DNA from 3 places in the Agathobaculum sp. LCP25S3_E8 genome. Region 1 is predicted to be linked to each of the others. Evidence: riboswitches for the same ligand, from Rfam matches in the RefSeq annotation. Region 1 holds a riboswitch; each other region holds the start of a gene.
The links. Region 1 has a riboswitch for FMN ahead of ACTQ34_RS00450 (ECF transporter S component). Riboswitches for the same ligand answer to the same signal wherever they lie in the genome.
Positions count from the first base shown of each region.

Region 2: another riboswitch for FMN. It lies ahead of ACTQ34_RS04145 (MATE family efflux transporter); the one in region 1 lies ahead of ACTQ34_RS00450 (ECF transporter S component).
Region 3: another riboswitch for FMN. It lies ahead of ribD (bifunctional diaminohydroxyphosphoribosylaminopyrimidine deaminase/5-amino-6-(5-phosphoribosylamino)uracil reductase RibD); the one in region 1 lies ahead of ACTQ34_RS00450 (ECF transporter S component).

Region 1 is NZ_JBQKJR010000001.1:74,865-79,681, reverse strand. Features, by position in the region: gene ACTQ34_RS00465 (HNH endonuclease signature motif containing protein) at 1-457, shown strand, start outside; gene ACTQ34_RS00460 (hypothetical protein) at 557-1,081, opposite strand; gene ACTQ34_RS00455 (helix-turn-helix domain-containing protein) at 1,468-1,662, opposite strand; FMN riboswitch at 1,986-2,101, shown strand; gene ACTQ34_RS00450 (ECF transporter S component) at 2,202-2,843, shown strand; gene ACTQ34_RS00445 (riboflavin kinase) at 2,853-3,545, shown strand; gene ACTQ34_RS00440 (cysteine-rich VLP domain-containing protein) at 3,582-3,953, opposite strand; gene ACTQ34_RS00435 (relaxase/mobilization nuclease domain-containing protein) at 3,950-4,817, opposite strand, start outside.
Region 2 is NZ_JBQKJR010000006.1:88,830-93,646, reverse strand. Features, by position in the region: gene groL (chaperonin GroEL) at 1-814, shown strand, start outside; gene ACTQ34_RS04145 (MATE family efflux transporter) at 936-2,312, opposite strand; FMN riboswitch at 2,454-2,565, opposite strand; gene ACTQ34_RS04140 (sugar ABC transporter substrate-binding protein) at 2,717-3,664, opposite strand; gene ACTQ34_RS04135 (sensor histidine kinase) at 3,954-4,817, shown strand, end outside.
Region 3 is NZ_JBQKJR010000062.1:7,965-12,781, forward strand. Features, by position in the region: gene hemW (radical SAM family heme chaperone HemW) at 1-85, opposite strand, end outside; gene lepA (translation elongation factor 4) at 82-1,893, opposite strand; FMN riboswitch at 2,232-2,361, shown strand; gene ribD (bifunctional diaminohydroxyphosphoribosylaminopyrimidine deaminase/5-amino-6-(5-phosphoribosylamino)uracil reductase RibD) at 2,546-3,607, shown strand; gene ACTQ34_RS15220 (riboflavin synthase) at 3,609-4,262, shown strand; gene ACTQ34_RS15225 (bifunctional 3,4-dihydroxy-2-butanone-4-phosphate synthase/GTP cyclohydrolase II) at 4,287-4,817, shown strand, end outside.

The DNA of each region.
Region 1 (4,817 bases):
TGTTGGGGGTTCTGTTTACCATACATATACATCCAACAGTGAGTATGGCGTAGATTACACATGGACAGTTCCTGCAAAAACAGGGTATTATTATGTTGCCTACACTATTACGGACTATGATAATGCTACTTCTGGAAGTGGCGTAACAACAACTGCACTTTCTAATAGAACAGGACACGCTTGGAATTTTAATTTTTCTGATTCTGTAAGCGGGAAAAGCCTACCCATGCCGCCTGCTAACTATGCCAAAGGTGCAACAACTACTCGTCCGTCTAATTTAGCTGATACCTACTATAATACTTACACCGCCAATACGGGCGTTACCTTAAATCGCAGTTTATACGATGTTCACCATATTCGCCCGCTTGCATACGGCGGAAGTAATGCGTATAGCAATCTGATTCATCTTCCAAAAGCAACACATACACAGGTAACAAGTTGGTGGGCTGGTTATTAACGGCATCCTTTTCAAAGAAATCTCACAAAAATCAAAAGTTTAATTAGTCAACAAAAAAGTTGCAGAAGAACACTGTTGAAAGTGTCCTCTGCAACTTTTTTAGATATTCTCTTGCCGTGTTAAACCAGTTATATTATAAAATTCATCTGTAAACTTTATCTCTTTATACGGAAAATCCTTTTGGAGTTTTTTGATATAATCAAATGGATTTTCTATCGGTTCAACCTCTAAATTAGAGGAAATATTTTGAAGTATGCTTTGCACTGGCTCACTACTTGTATATCTAACTTCATCAGGATCATTCATAAAGTTTTCAAAAGCATCTTTATCCATCCACACTACTTGTTGAATTGCATTTGTTGTTTTCAGAGAAAGAAGCAACCTTAAAAAATCTGTAAAATCTTTAGCAAGTGGATAAACATAATAATTACAGCACGTTTCTGGATTTACGCAAAAAACAATCTCCTTAAATCCCTTGATAAAGCAATAATGTATTCCATTATCCCACCCAATAATTTGGGCTCCAATCGGCGTACAAAAAAATGGTTCTCTCAATTCGATTGATAGACCTATGGGCGAGGTGTCTAAATTTAATTTCTTGAACTTATCAAATATATTCTCCATAATCAGCTCTCCACATCAAAAATCCTATTTTGTAATCGTACCTTTCATTTTCCTTTCTGTCCATTAAAAAACACAACCAAGGCCCCCGCTACGGCAACGGCTACAATCACACCGAGATCAGTAGATCCATTAAGGAAATCATTTCCTATTGCCATGAATACAACTCCTACAATAAGGGTAACTATCAATGTTATAATTGATTTGAGCATAGTATATTTTTCCCTTTCTTTTAACTTGTAGATACACACTTGATATTCTTTTCTTAGTATATCATCAATGTGGTTTTAGAGCAATACAATATGAAATATAAAGTGTAAGAGTGATCTAAGCATCGCAAAGCGCCGGGCGCGGGGGCTGTGTGCCTCTGCGTCCGGCGTTCTTTTTCTTTATGCCTGCCCCATCGGGAAGTGTGGCAGTTCTTCCAGCAGTTTCAGAATAAGGTGCTGCTTCATATCTTCGTCAACGGCCAGCACGTCGATCATAGGGGTGTAGTGTTGGATCACCTTTTCTTTGGCCCACTTCTCACCGGCGACGGCGGCCTTGATGGTATCAATGTCCAGCAACATTTCCTGTTCGGCCATCGTGTCAACTCCTGTCGTTTTTTGTCTTATTCCAGCATACCACAGAACCGGCAGGAAAACCAGCGGCGGAAAGATTTTCCTACGCATTTAGAACAGCGTTTCGGCGGGTATATGATAAATCCTCCCACCACCTCACCGACCATGCCGGAAAAGCCCCGGAATACCGGGCGTTTTAAGGCCCTAAATGCGTAGACTGCCAGTATCTTTTCCGCTGACGTATTCGTTTTGCGTATGCCGCAAGATTTCCGAAAAAATTCCGAAATCGTTTAAACATATTGTCAGATTAGAATGTGAGATGTAAAATCACTTTGACAACTGAATAAAGATGTCTTCGGGGCAGGGTGTAATTCCCGATTGGCGGTAAAGTCCGCAAGCGTTTGACGCATGATTTGGTGCAATTCCAAAACCAACAGTATAGTCTGGATAGGAGAAGATAAAGAAATTGTTCGATATTTTTATCGCTGGTTCTTTTACTTTATCAAAATAGGCGCTTGAAAGGCATCACCTTTCAGGTGCCAATTTTTTTCGGAGGAAACGAAATGAATAAAGTAAAAAATATCACAACGCTTGCAATGTTGAGCGCAATCGCTTATGTCGCTATGGTGGTGGGCCGTGTCCCGGTTGTCCTGTTCTTAAAGTATGACCCCAAAGATGTTATCATCACATTAGGCGGTTTGATATGGGGGCCGCTGACATCTTGTATTGTTTCCGTTATTGTGTCTGTAATTGAAATGTTGTCAGTTAGTGAGACAGGCATTTTGGGGTGTATTATGAATATTATTTCCACCTGTTCTTTTGCTTGCACAGCAGCAATCATTTATAAGAAAAAACACACTCTTTCCGGCGCAGTAATGGGTTTAGTGGTTGGTAGTCTGACAATGATTTGTGTTATGCTGTTATGGAATTATCTTATCACACCTCTTTATATGGGTTATCCGCGTGAAGCGGTTGTTCAATTATTGCTTCCAGCCTTTCTGCCTTTCAACGCATTAAAGGCGGGGCTTAATGCAGGGTTTACATTTTTGCTTTATAAGCCTGTAATAACATCATTAAGAAAAAGCGGATATATCGTTACTACATCAAATAAGACTAAAGGGAGGCCATCGGGGCTTATCCTGTTGGCAATCGCAATTATTGTTACCTGTGTTTTGTTGATTTTATCTATGAACGAAATAATTTGAGGAACTTCTATGAACAGAAAACCTATCTACACATCTTTTGGTATAGTCATTCATGGCCGAGGAATTGGTAAGCTGGTTGGAACCCCAACAGCCAATTTGAAAGTTGAAAATGAAAAGCAACTGCCAGAGAACGGTGTGTATATCACACGCATTTTTCTGGACAATCAAATTTATTATGGAATTACACATATTGGAACACGCCCCACGGTGGATAACGATACAGATATATCGGTAGAAACTCATATTTTGAATTTTAGCCGTGATTTGTATGGTAGTAAAATTGAAATACAATTATTTGAAAAACTTCGTAACCCCATGAAATTTGACAATTTATCACTGCTATTGGAGCAGATCAGATTAGACTGCCTCTCTGTGCAGGAATTTTGGGGAATAGACTATTCTTCCTCCCGGCTTACCATAGACATCAAAAAGCATCTTGTTAAGGTAGATGGGAAAGAAGTATTTTTGTCTACAAAAGAGTTTGATGTTTTGTATATGTTATACTCCAATCCAGAAGTTACATTTACAAAAGAAGAAATATATCAGGCCGTGTGGCATGAACCGTCAAATGGATACTGCCATGCGGTAGAAAACACAGTATTTCAAATCAGGAAAAAGACTGCCACCATTGTAAAGGGACTGACATTCATAAAAACCGTAGCCGGGTATGGCTACAAATACAATCCGGTAGGGACGAAGTAAAGTCGCCTTTGCCGGATTGTATTTTCAATATCGCTATTAGGCATCAATTCTTATGGATTTCCAATATCTTTTCCGCTGTCGTTCTGCCTCTTTGCGGCGGCGCATCCGTTTGGCACAGGATGGACAGTATTTGGCCCGGTTGGACTTCGGCATAAATGCAGCGCCGCACTCGGAGCAGGGTTTCACCTCGTCCCGGTCTTTGGTGATCTCGGCACACAGGGTCGCATCCAGCGGGAGAACAGCGGCACGAAACCACCGGCACAGCAGCGAATAGGAAATGCTCTGGACGCACACACATTCCTCGCCGTCGTCCAGCAAGAGGCAGTTTCCGTCACAGTAGTTGCAGCACTCATGCGTCAGCTTCCGGGCCTTGCGATATTGAGGGTAATTCATTCTCGGTATGCTCATAGCTCTTGTGTCCACTCCTTTCCCAGCGTCACCCGCAAAATGCCGTCCACATTCTGCTTGATGATGCCGTATTCCTGCATCTGCTTTTTCGCTTCGCCGTACCGTTCATACAGCCGTTCTTTTTCCTCGGCCAGCCGCTTGTAACCAGCTTTCAGGGCATAAAGATCAGGGAGTTTTTTCACGCCCTGTTCCTTTAGGGTCTTTGCCGCAGCTTCATATAAAATCAACGTGCTTTCATGCTCACGCCGGAATTTGCCCTTGTCCGCTGCCTTGCGATATTCCAGCGCCACGGGCCGGAGCTGCTTGTAGGTGGTGACGTTCTTTATCAGCACCGCCATATCTGCAAGCCGATGTTCCGCAGCTTTCAGGGCAGCGGCGGCCTCGTCGCTGGCGGCGGTGATCTCGGCCACCTTGCTTTCCAAATCCGGGTAAGTGTCTATCCCATGTTCTGTCAGGAAGTTCAGTGTCATTGCGGCCTGCTTCAAGTTGTGGAGCTTCGCCCACTTCTCATAACCCGCCGATTGCTGGGCCTTGATGCTGTTTTCCAGATCAATCCGCAGAGAAATTCCCTTACGCTCTTTGGGCACTCTGGTGATAACGCAGCCTTTGATACGCTCTTTAATAGCTTCCTCGGTGTAGGCTTCCCCCAGCGTCTTACAGCGGGTAAAGCGTTCCTGTCCGGGAGCGCGGAACGAAATAAATTTGCCCGGTTTGAGCTCATAGCCCTGCGCCTGCATGAGCCGCAGGAAATCGTCAAAGCCTTTGGCCTGCGGGATGGCAGCATCAATGGTAACTTTGAGTTTCGCTTTCCAGCTCGTCCCTTTCCGCTGGGCGTCCCACTCGGCGTAGCTTTTGCCCTTACTC
Region 2 (4,817 bases), on a different contig from region 1:
AGCTGCGGTGCGCGCGCCGGGCTTTGGCGAGCGGAAAAAGGCGTTGGTAGACGATATTGCGCTGATTTCGGGCGCGGTTGTCATCCGCGAGGAAACCGGCTATGATTTGAGCCATGCCACAATGGACATGCTTGGTCGGGCGGATAAAGTCATCATTCGAAAGGACAGCACGCTGATCGTCGGGGGCGCGGGCAATCGTGACGAAATTGACAGCCGAATCGAGATGCTCCGGCGCATGCTGGCACAGGCGAAGGATGAGTTCGCGGTGGATCGCGCTCGTGAGCGTTTGGGCAAGCTGGCAGGCGGCGTGGGCCTGATCCATGTTGGCGCAGCGACCGAGCTGGAGCTGAAGGAGAAAAAGCATCGCGTGGAAGACGCGCTGAATGTCACCCGCGCTGCGCTGGAGGAAGGCGTTGTGGTCGGCGGCGGCGTGGCCTACTGCGATGCCTGCACACAGGTTGAGGCATATGCGGCGCAGCTCACGGGGGACGAAAAGGTCGGCGCGCAGATCATCTGCACTGCGTTGACCAAGCCGGCTGCTCAGATTGTGGAAAATGCCGGCGGAGACGGCGATTCCGTTGTGACAGAGATTCGACGGCTGGAGCCCGGAATGGGAATGGATGTCTGCACGCATACTTATGTCAACATGATTGAAGCCGGTATTATGGATTCGACCAAAGTGGTGCGTCTGGCGCTGCAAAACGCGGTTTCCATGGCGAGCACTTTCCTGACCACCGAAGTGAATGTGATCGATCCGGTTGATGAGGAATGGCTGCGCACCGGTGGCGCGAGCCGACGCAAGAGCACGCATTGATAGAGGATAAAAGCACGTTATTCACCTTGAGTATGCAGATAAGCGCAAGTCTTTCTGACGAGTAAAAAGAAACCTCCTGTTGCAGCAATGCTGCGACAGGAGGTTTTTTTCATACTGTGGCTTACAGCCATCCGCTTTTACGCCAGGAACGAAACTCCGTAAGCGCCAATGCAATGCTGAGCAAAAAAACCAGCGTATCTGTAATGGGAACGGCATATAAAGCACCATCCAGACCAAAACTGCGGGAGAGCAGCAGCGCCAGCGGAATGAGAAACACCCCTTGCCGTACCAGAGGAATCATCAGCGAGTGTACAGGTTTGTCGATGCTCTGAAAAAAGGATGCTGTGGTCATATGCAGACCGTAGAGGAAAAAGGTCATCATATAAATCCGGAAAATGTGGGCGGCGCAATCCAGATACAGGGGATTATCCGAGACAAAGAGCATACCGATTTGCCGGGGGAGTACCATGAAGACCAGAAAGCATACAGCGGAAATGATGAGCGCAATCCGACTGGCCAGCAGATATGTCTGATGTACCCGCGTGTAGTGTTTGGCGCCGAAGTTAAAGCCGTTGATGGGCTGTACGGCGGAGGAGACACCCACAAACATCGAGTGGGCGATTTGGTATACTTTCATCATCATGCCGTAAACCGAAAGGGCAATGTCGCTGCCAAAGGCGCTCCATGCACCGTACTGACGCATCAGGTTGTTCATGGTGATTTGTACCAGTGCCATCATCGTCTGCGTCAGCAGGCTTGGAAAGCCTAACGCCACGATACGTCCGGTCAATGCAGGCGTGGGGCGCAGAGCGGATTTGCGAATGCGGACGGTACGCATATGGCGCAGATAAAAGAGGCACATACAGCCGGCGGCTGTCTGTCCCACCGCTGTGGCAATACCGGCTCCTACGACACCCATTTGTAGTGGGAAAATGAAAATAGGATCCAGAATCAAGTTGATAACGGCGCCCACAATCATACACTTCATGGTGTACTGAGGGGCACCGTCCGCGCGGATGATGGCGGTGAACGCAGGGCACATCAGCTGGAACGGCACGCCCCATGCGATCGCCCGCAGATAGGAGACTGCCTGCGTATAAGCGGTTTCCGTGACGCCGCACAGAACCACCAGCTGCGGGGCGAAGATGCCAAACACCAGCGCGCAAAGAATGCCGCTGCCGATAATTAAAGTCAGTGCGTGCGACATGGTTGCATCTGCCGTTTGCTGCTGCTTGCGGCCCAGGCACAGACTGATATTGGCCGCGGCCCCATCCCCCAGCAGCAGCGAAATTGCGTTTACCAGAATCATAAGCGGAAACGCGACGTTGGTAGCTGTCATGCCGGTGATGCCAACGCCTTGCCCGACAAAAATCTGATCAACGATGTTGTAAAGATAGTTGACCATGAGTGTCAGTGCTGTGGGAATAGAATATCGCACTAACAGCGCGGAGATCGGCTCTGTTTCCAGCGGGTTTGCGTTTTGTACCGGTTTATCCATGATGACGGCCTCCTTTTTGGTTCCTTGCCACCGAATAAGCCGGATAAATCGTAAAGCAGCCGTTGATTGCTATCCAACGGATGCAATACCGGCTGCTTCGTGTTCTTTCATCGTGCACGAGAAGCTGCCGGTGATGCCGGCGGCTTTCTTCTCCCATCCAGACCTGACTGTTGGCCCCGGGATTGCACCGGGTTAGCTTGCGCTCGCGGGCTTTGACCGCCAGTAGAGAATACTCTCGTTTCCGAAGAAAGGAATATACCATTTTATAAAGCCATTATAGCAGAAAATCCTGCCCTGTCAACCGGCCAAAAACCAATCTTTGTGCAGAAATATTGTGCATCATGAACGAACGTTCGGCCGGTCGGCGAAGATACCGGTTGGGGCTGTACTGCCTGTACCCCTTCTCATTGCCAACCGTCTGAGCCGAACTGTTCCACGTTTTCCGCTGTAATCAACTCGACCGGCACAATGATTTCGCTTTCGTAGGCTTGGTCGGACAGAATCTGGTATATGACCTGCGCTGTCGTCTGCCCGATTTGAATGGGAGACTGGGCGACTGTTGCTGTCATCACACCTTCGAAAATCATATTTTTAGCTTCGGGAGCGCCGTCTACGCCGTAAACCAGCGTGCGATCCAGTAAATGCCGCTCCTCCAGCGCAGCCATCGCCCCTAACGCTGTCGGATCGTTGAGCGCCATCACCACATCAATCGTCGGGTCGGCATCCAGCAGGCCGTCCAGCGCCGGCATGGCAAGCTCCAGCTGACCGTCACTGCTCGCGCGGCCAGCGATCTGATACTGTGGATGCGCGGCGATGGTGTCGCAAAATCCTTGAATGCGGTCGACCGCCGACTGAGCGGTCGGGTGCTCCAGTAGGGCGATGCGTGCGGAATCACGGGTGCGCATCAGATGTTCGGCGCATAATACACCCGCGCCGTAATTGTCCGAAGCGATCGTGCAGGCAACCAGCGAAGGGTCACTCACCTGTGAATCCACAATCACAACCGGAACGTCTGCATCCCGCGCTTCCTCCAGTGCAGGACGAATCTGCTGAAAATCCACCGGGTTAATCACAAGAAGATCAATTCCACCTGCAAGCAGTTCGTGAATCTGGTCATTTTGTTTATCCTGATCGAGTGCAGGGTCGCGCGTGAGCAGAATATCGCCGCGGCTTTCGATCATCAACCGCAGCTCCTCGTCAATGACGCTGTAAAACGGGTTGTTCATTGTCATATAGGTCGCGCCGATCCGCAGCGGTGTTTCCTGCTGTTCTTTCCATGCGCCCAGCGTCAGGCACAGCCATGCCGTCAGCACGATGCCGCACACAGCAAGAAACAGTCGTCTCCATTTCATCGCCAGCCCCCCTTACTTGTTTTATCATATCATATTAGGGGAATCATGAAAACGATTTTTTGCCGGTTCTGAACAGGATGACGATTCTTTCCCGGAGGGGTTCTGCACATATGATTTGCTGCCTGCTGTTTTTATGCATGCGCTGATATGTTGTTTGACCTTGTGCAGGATATATATTATAATTTATACATAGGAAACCCGTTCTGCGACGCAGTACAGCAGAAAAGAAAAAACGGCTGTCTGCTGCAGGAGAAAGACAAGGCATAACGGGGAAAAGGGGGCTGCTGGCATGTCGGATGGACCGGCCAATCGCGAGATGCAGACAGATGAGAGTCTGACCCTGCTGCGGCAGGGGATGTTGCTTATCAATCTGGCGCTCTGCGCTTTTCTCGGTACGGTTTTTGTGCTGACGCCGCTGCGTGCGGTGCAGCGGGCCGAGGGTGTGAGCTTTTTGCAGGGGCTGAGCATTTTGCCGGCTGCTCCGTGGAGTGTGTCCTTTGCGGCGCTTAGTTTACTTGCGTTTGTCGTGGTCGACTTTGCATATCGGCGCGGCAGGCTGGGAAACGGCCGAATGGTGTTTTGGTTGGAACCGGGAGTTGCCTTGCTCGTGCTTTTGGCGCTGCATCTGGACTATAACGGATTGTTGCTGCTCGCCGTGGTCAATCTGGTGGACAGTCTGCATGGGCGGGGGCGTATGCTGTTCCTCGGCGCGATGACCTCGCTCTATCTGCTGACCAGTCTGGACGTTTTGCAATCCGGCTTGGGCATGGTCTCTGTCTCTGCATATCTCGCCTATTACGAGGGACAGCCGCGGCAGCTCATGCAGACGGCCATCGGTTTGCTCAGCGCGCTCAATCTGATCTTGTTTATTGGATACATGGTGATTCTGGTTGGCAGGCGGACGGAAGAAAATGCCGCCATCCGTCGCCTCAACGGCGAACTGGCGCGGGCAAACGATAAGCTGTCCATCCTCAACGGCCAGCTCAAGGAATATGCGGCGGAAAGCGAGCGCATGGCGGAGACCCGGGAACGCAACCGTCTGGCGCGCGAGATTCACGATACGCTCGGCCACGCGCTGACCGGCATCACCGCTGGTGCGGACGCCTGCATTGAAATGATGGATATTTCGCCGGACATGGCGCGCAAGCAGATG
Region 3 (4,817 bases), on a different contig from region 1:
AATCACAGTAAGCACATTTTTTTACACAGAACGGAATGTGCAGATACAACCCCAAAGGCCGATTATTATAACTGAATTTGCTCATGATTCCTCATCCAGCTTCAAGACCGCCATGAACGCTTCGGTCGGAATCTGCACCGTGCCGAGCGAACGCATCTTTTTCTTACCTTCCTTTTGTTTTTCCAACAGCTTTTTCTTTCGCGTGATGTCGCCGCCGTAGCACTTAGCCAGCACATCCTTGCGCATCGCCTTGACTGTCTCGCGTGCGATGACCTTGCCGCCGATTGCCGCCTGAATCGGCACCTCGAACAGCTGACGCGGGATATTCTCCTTGAGCTTTTCGCAGATACGGCGCGCACGGCCGTATGCCTTTTCACGGTGCACAATAAACGAAAGTGCATCTACCTGGTCACCGTTGAGCAGCATATCCACCTTAACCAAATCGCTCGGTCGGTAATCGAGGAACTCGTAGTCCAGCGAAGCGTAGCCGCGAGTACGTGCCTTAAGTGCGTCGAAAAAGTCGTAAATAATTTCGTTTATCGGCATTTCGTAATGCAGCTCTACCAGATTGGCATCCAGATACTGCATATCCTTAAATACGCCGCGTCGCTCCTGACACATCGGCATGATGTTGCCGACATATTCCTGCGGCGTCATGATGGTCGCCTTGACAAATGGCTCACGCGCCTCTTCGATGAGACCCGGATCGGGATAATCATGCGGATTGTCGCACTGGACGACCGTGCCGTCGGTCTTGACAATTTCATAAACCACGCTCGGCAGTGTCGTGACCAAATCGAGGTCAAACTCACGCTCCAGTCGCTCCTGAATAACCTCCATGTGCAGCATGCCTAGGAAACCGCAGCGGAAACCAAATCCCAGCGCCACCGAGCTTTCCGGCTCGAAGGACAACGCCGCGTCGTTGAGCTGCAATTTCTCCAGCGCATCCCGCAGGTCGGGATATTTGGAGCCGTCCTCGGTATAAATACCGCAGAACACCATGGGCCGCGCAGGACGATAACCCGGCAGAGCCTCCGCCGTCGGGCGTTCAGCCTCGGTGACCGTGTCGCCGACGCGAGTGTCGGATACAGTCTTGATGGATGCGGTAAAGTAACCGACCTCACCCGCGCACAGCTCCTGCTGCGGGGACAGTCCGAGCGGCAGCATATAGCCGCATTCGAGTACCTGAAACGTCGCTCCGGTTGCCATCATCTTGACTTTCATGCCCGGACGGATACACCCCTCCATCAGACGCATGTAGACGATAACCCCTTTATAGGGGTCGTACTGGCTGTCGAATATCAGTGCGCGCAGCAGCGCGTCCGGATCGCCCGTCGGCGCAGGGATGTCCGACACGATGCGCTCCAGCACGGAATGGATGTTGATATTCATTTTTGCAGAAATCTCCGGGCTGTCCTCAGCCGGGATGCCGATGATATCCTCAATTTCCTGCTTGACGCGCGGCGCATCCGCAGCCGGCAGGTCAATCTTATTGATAACCGGCACAACCTCCAACCCCGCGTCAATCGCAAGATAGGTGTTGCCCAGCGTCTGCGCCTCGATACCCTGCGCCGCGTCCACAACCAGCAGCGCGCCTTCGCACGCAGCCAGTGAGCGGGAGACCTCATAATTGAAGTCAACATGCCCCGGCGTGTCGATGAGGTTCATCTCATAGGTTTTGCCGTCATCCGCCTCATATTCCATGCGCACAGCGCGCGCCTTAATCGTGATGCCGCGTTCGCGCTCCAGATCCATATTGTCGAGTAACTGCTCCTCCATCTCGCGCTGGGATACCGCTTTGCACTGCTCAAGCAGGCGATCGGCAAGTGTAGACTTACCGTGGTCAATGTGCGCGATAATGGAGAAATTACGAATTTGCTCGCGATTTTTCACCCCGAAAGCTCCTTATCTGTTCCATAATAGCAATATGGAAATATTATAACACGTTCCCGCCTGTCTCACAAGCGTTCTTTTCCGGTTTACCGGCTCCCCATCATTGTTCTGTTTTTTTGCACAAATTTGATTTTCTTTTGCTTCAGATTTGATACGACTACGCTATGATAAGAATGTAGACAGCCACATTCTTTTCTCTTTTCCTTATACTCTTCCCAACTGCAGAGGCGGCTTTGGCCGCCTCTGCATATTTTTTCATAAAATGCTTGCATTCTTGCTTTTGCGGGTATATACTGTGTTCAGCAAAGCATTTGACTGCTGTGCTAAAACCGAATATCAGGATTCTTCAGGGCAGGGTGCAATTCCCTACCGGCGGTACAGCCCGCGAGCGGACGCTTTTTCAAAGCGAATGCATGATTCGGTGAAACTCCGAAGCCGACAGTATAGTCTGGATGAAAGAAGAATGTGCGAAAAACGGCTTTTGCTCCGTTTTCGCTTATTTGCTGTTCTGAAACGCATTTTGTGTTTCAGATTTTTTGTTTTTATGGCGTTTCGCCCCGAAGCCTCTGCTTTCGGGGCGTTTTTTCATTTTACAGCCCGTACAGGCTGTTCTGACGAGGTGATCCGATTGCAAAACCAAACGGAAACTTACATGCGCCGCGCACTCGATCTGGCCAAACGCGGCGCAGGACATGTCAGCCCCAACCCGATGGTTGGCTGCGTCATCGTTAAAAACGGACGCATCATCGGCGAAGGCTGGCATGAATACTGCGGTGGCCTGCACGCCGAGCGCAACGCGCTGAAAAACTGCACCGAGGACCCGGCAGGCGCAGACCTATACGTCACGCTTGAGCCATGCTGCCACTGGGGCCGCACCCCTCCCTGCACAGAGGCCATTCTCGAAAAGCACATTGGACGTGTATTCGTCGGCTGTCTGGACGCAAATCCGCTTGTTGCCGGCAAGGGCGCACAGATTCTGCGGGACGCAGGCATTCCTGTCGAAACCGGCATCTGCGAAAACGAGTGCCGCCAGCTCAACGAGGTATTCTTCCACTTTATCACAAGCAAAACCCCGTATGTTGTACTCAAATACGCCATGACGCTGGACGGCAAAATTGCCGCGTACACCGGTGACAGCCGCTGGGTAACGGACGAAGCCGCCCGCCATCACGTACACGAGACACGCGCACGCCTGTCCGGCATCATGGTTGGCGTCGGCACCGTGCTGGCAGACGACCCATTGCTCACTTGCCGCATCGAGGGCGGACACAACCCATGCCGCATTGTCTGTGACAGTCACGCGCGCACGCCGCTGGACTCCCAACTTGTCCGCACCGCGCACGAAATCGACACAGTCATCGCCGTGACCGAATGGAACGAGCGCGCCACGGCACTCAAAAAAGCGGGCGCACACCTATTGCTATGTAACGCCCAAAACGGCAAAGTGGACCTAAACGACCTGATGCGGCAGCTTGGCGCACGCGGGTTGGACAGCATCCTGCTGGAAGGCGGCGCAGAACTTGCGTTTGCAGCGCTCGAGACAGGCATTGTTCATAAGGTGCAGGCGTACATCGCACCCAAACTGATTGGCGGCAGTACCGCCAAAACGCCGCTTGGTGGCGCAGGTTTCGCCCGTATGGCGGACGCTTTGACACTCAAAAACGTAACCGTCACGCCGCTGGGTACGGACATCCTGCTTGAGGGGGTGCTGTAATATGTTTACCGGCATCATCGAAGAAATCGGCACCGTACGCCGTATTGAACGCGGCGCCGCAGGCGCAAGACTTACTATCGCGGCAAAAACCGTGCTGGAAGGCACCAAGCTCGGCGACAGCATCGCCACCAACGGCGTGTGTCTGACCGTTGTTGCGATGACAGCGGACAGCTTCAGCGCGGACGTCATGGCTGAGTCGCTGCGGCGCTCCAGCCTCGGCGCACTGCAAAGCGGCTCACCGGTCAATCTGGAACGCGCAATGCCCATGAATGGGCGTTTCGGCGGACATATCGTATCCGGTCACATTGACGGCACCGGCACAATTGCATCCCAAAAGCGCGAGGATAACGCAGTCTGGGTGACCGTGAACACCTCTGCTTCCCTGCTGCGATATATCGTGGAAAAAGGCTCGATTGCAATTGACGGCGTAAGTCTGACGGTCGCAGCGGTGGACCAAACCGGTTTCTCCGTATCCATCATCTCGCACACAGGCGCACAGACCATCCTGCTGGACAAAAAGCCGGGCGAGACGGTCAATTTAGAGTGCGACGTTATCGGGAAATATGTTGAAAAGCTGCTTGCACCGTATGCACCGGCTGAAAAATCCACTTCAAGCAGCATCACTATGGAATTTCTGGCCCAACACGGGTTCTAAAACAATAAAAGGAGGACAATCCATATGAAACAGCAATATTGCACGGTCGAAGAGGCGCTGGATGAACTGCGCGCCGGCCGCATCATCATCTCCATCGATGACCCCGACCGCGAAAACGAAGGCGATATGATTTGTGCCGCCCAGTTTGCCACCACTGAGAATGTCAACTTTATGGCGACATATGCCAAGGGCCTGATCTGCACGCCGATGAGCGAAACCGTGGCGCAGCGGCTGGGGCTCGAACAAATGGCCAAGGTCAACACCGACAACCATCAGACTGCGTTCACCGTCTCGGTAGACCATGTGGATACGACCACTGGCATTTCCGCAGAGGAACGCGGCTACACCTGCCGCATGTGCGCCGACCCCAACGCCAAGCCGTCAGACCTGCGTCGTCCCGGCCATGTATTTCCGTTAGTGGCACGCTACGGTGGTGTGCTTACCCGCAACGGACACACCGAGGCAACCGTTGACTTGTGCCGACTGGCCGGGCTGGAAGAATGCGGCCTGTGCTGCGAAATCATGCGCGATGACGGCACGATGATGCGCACGACC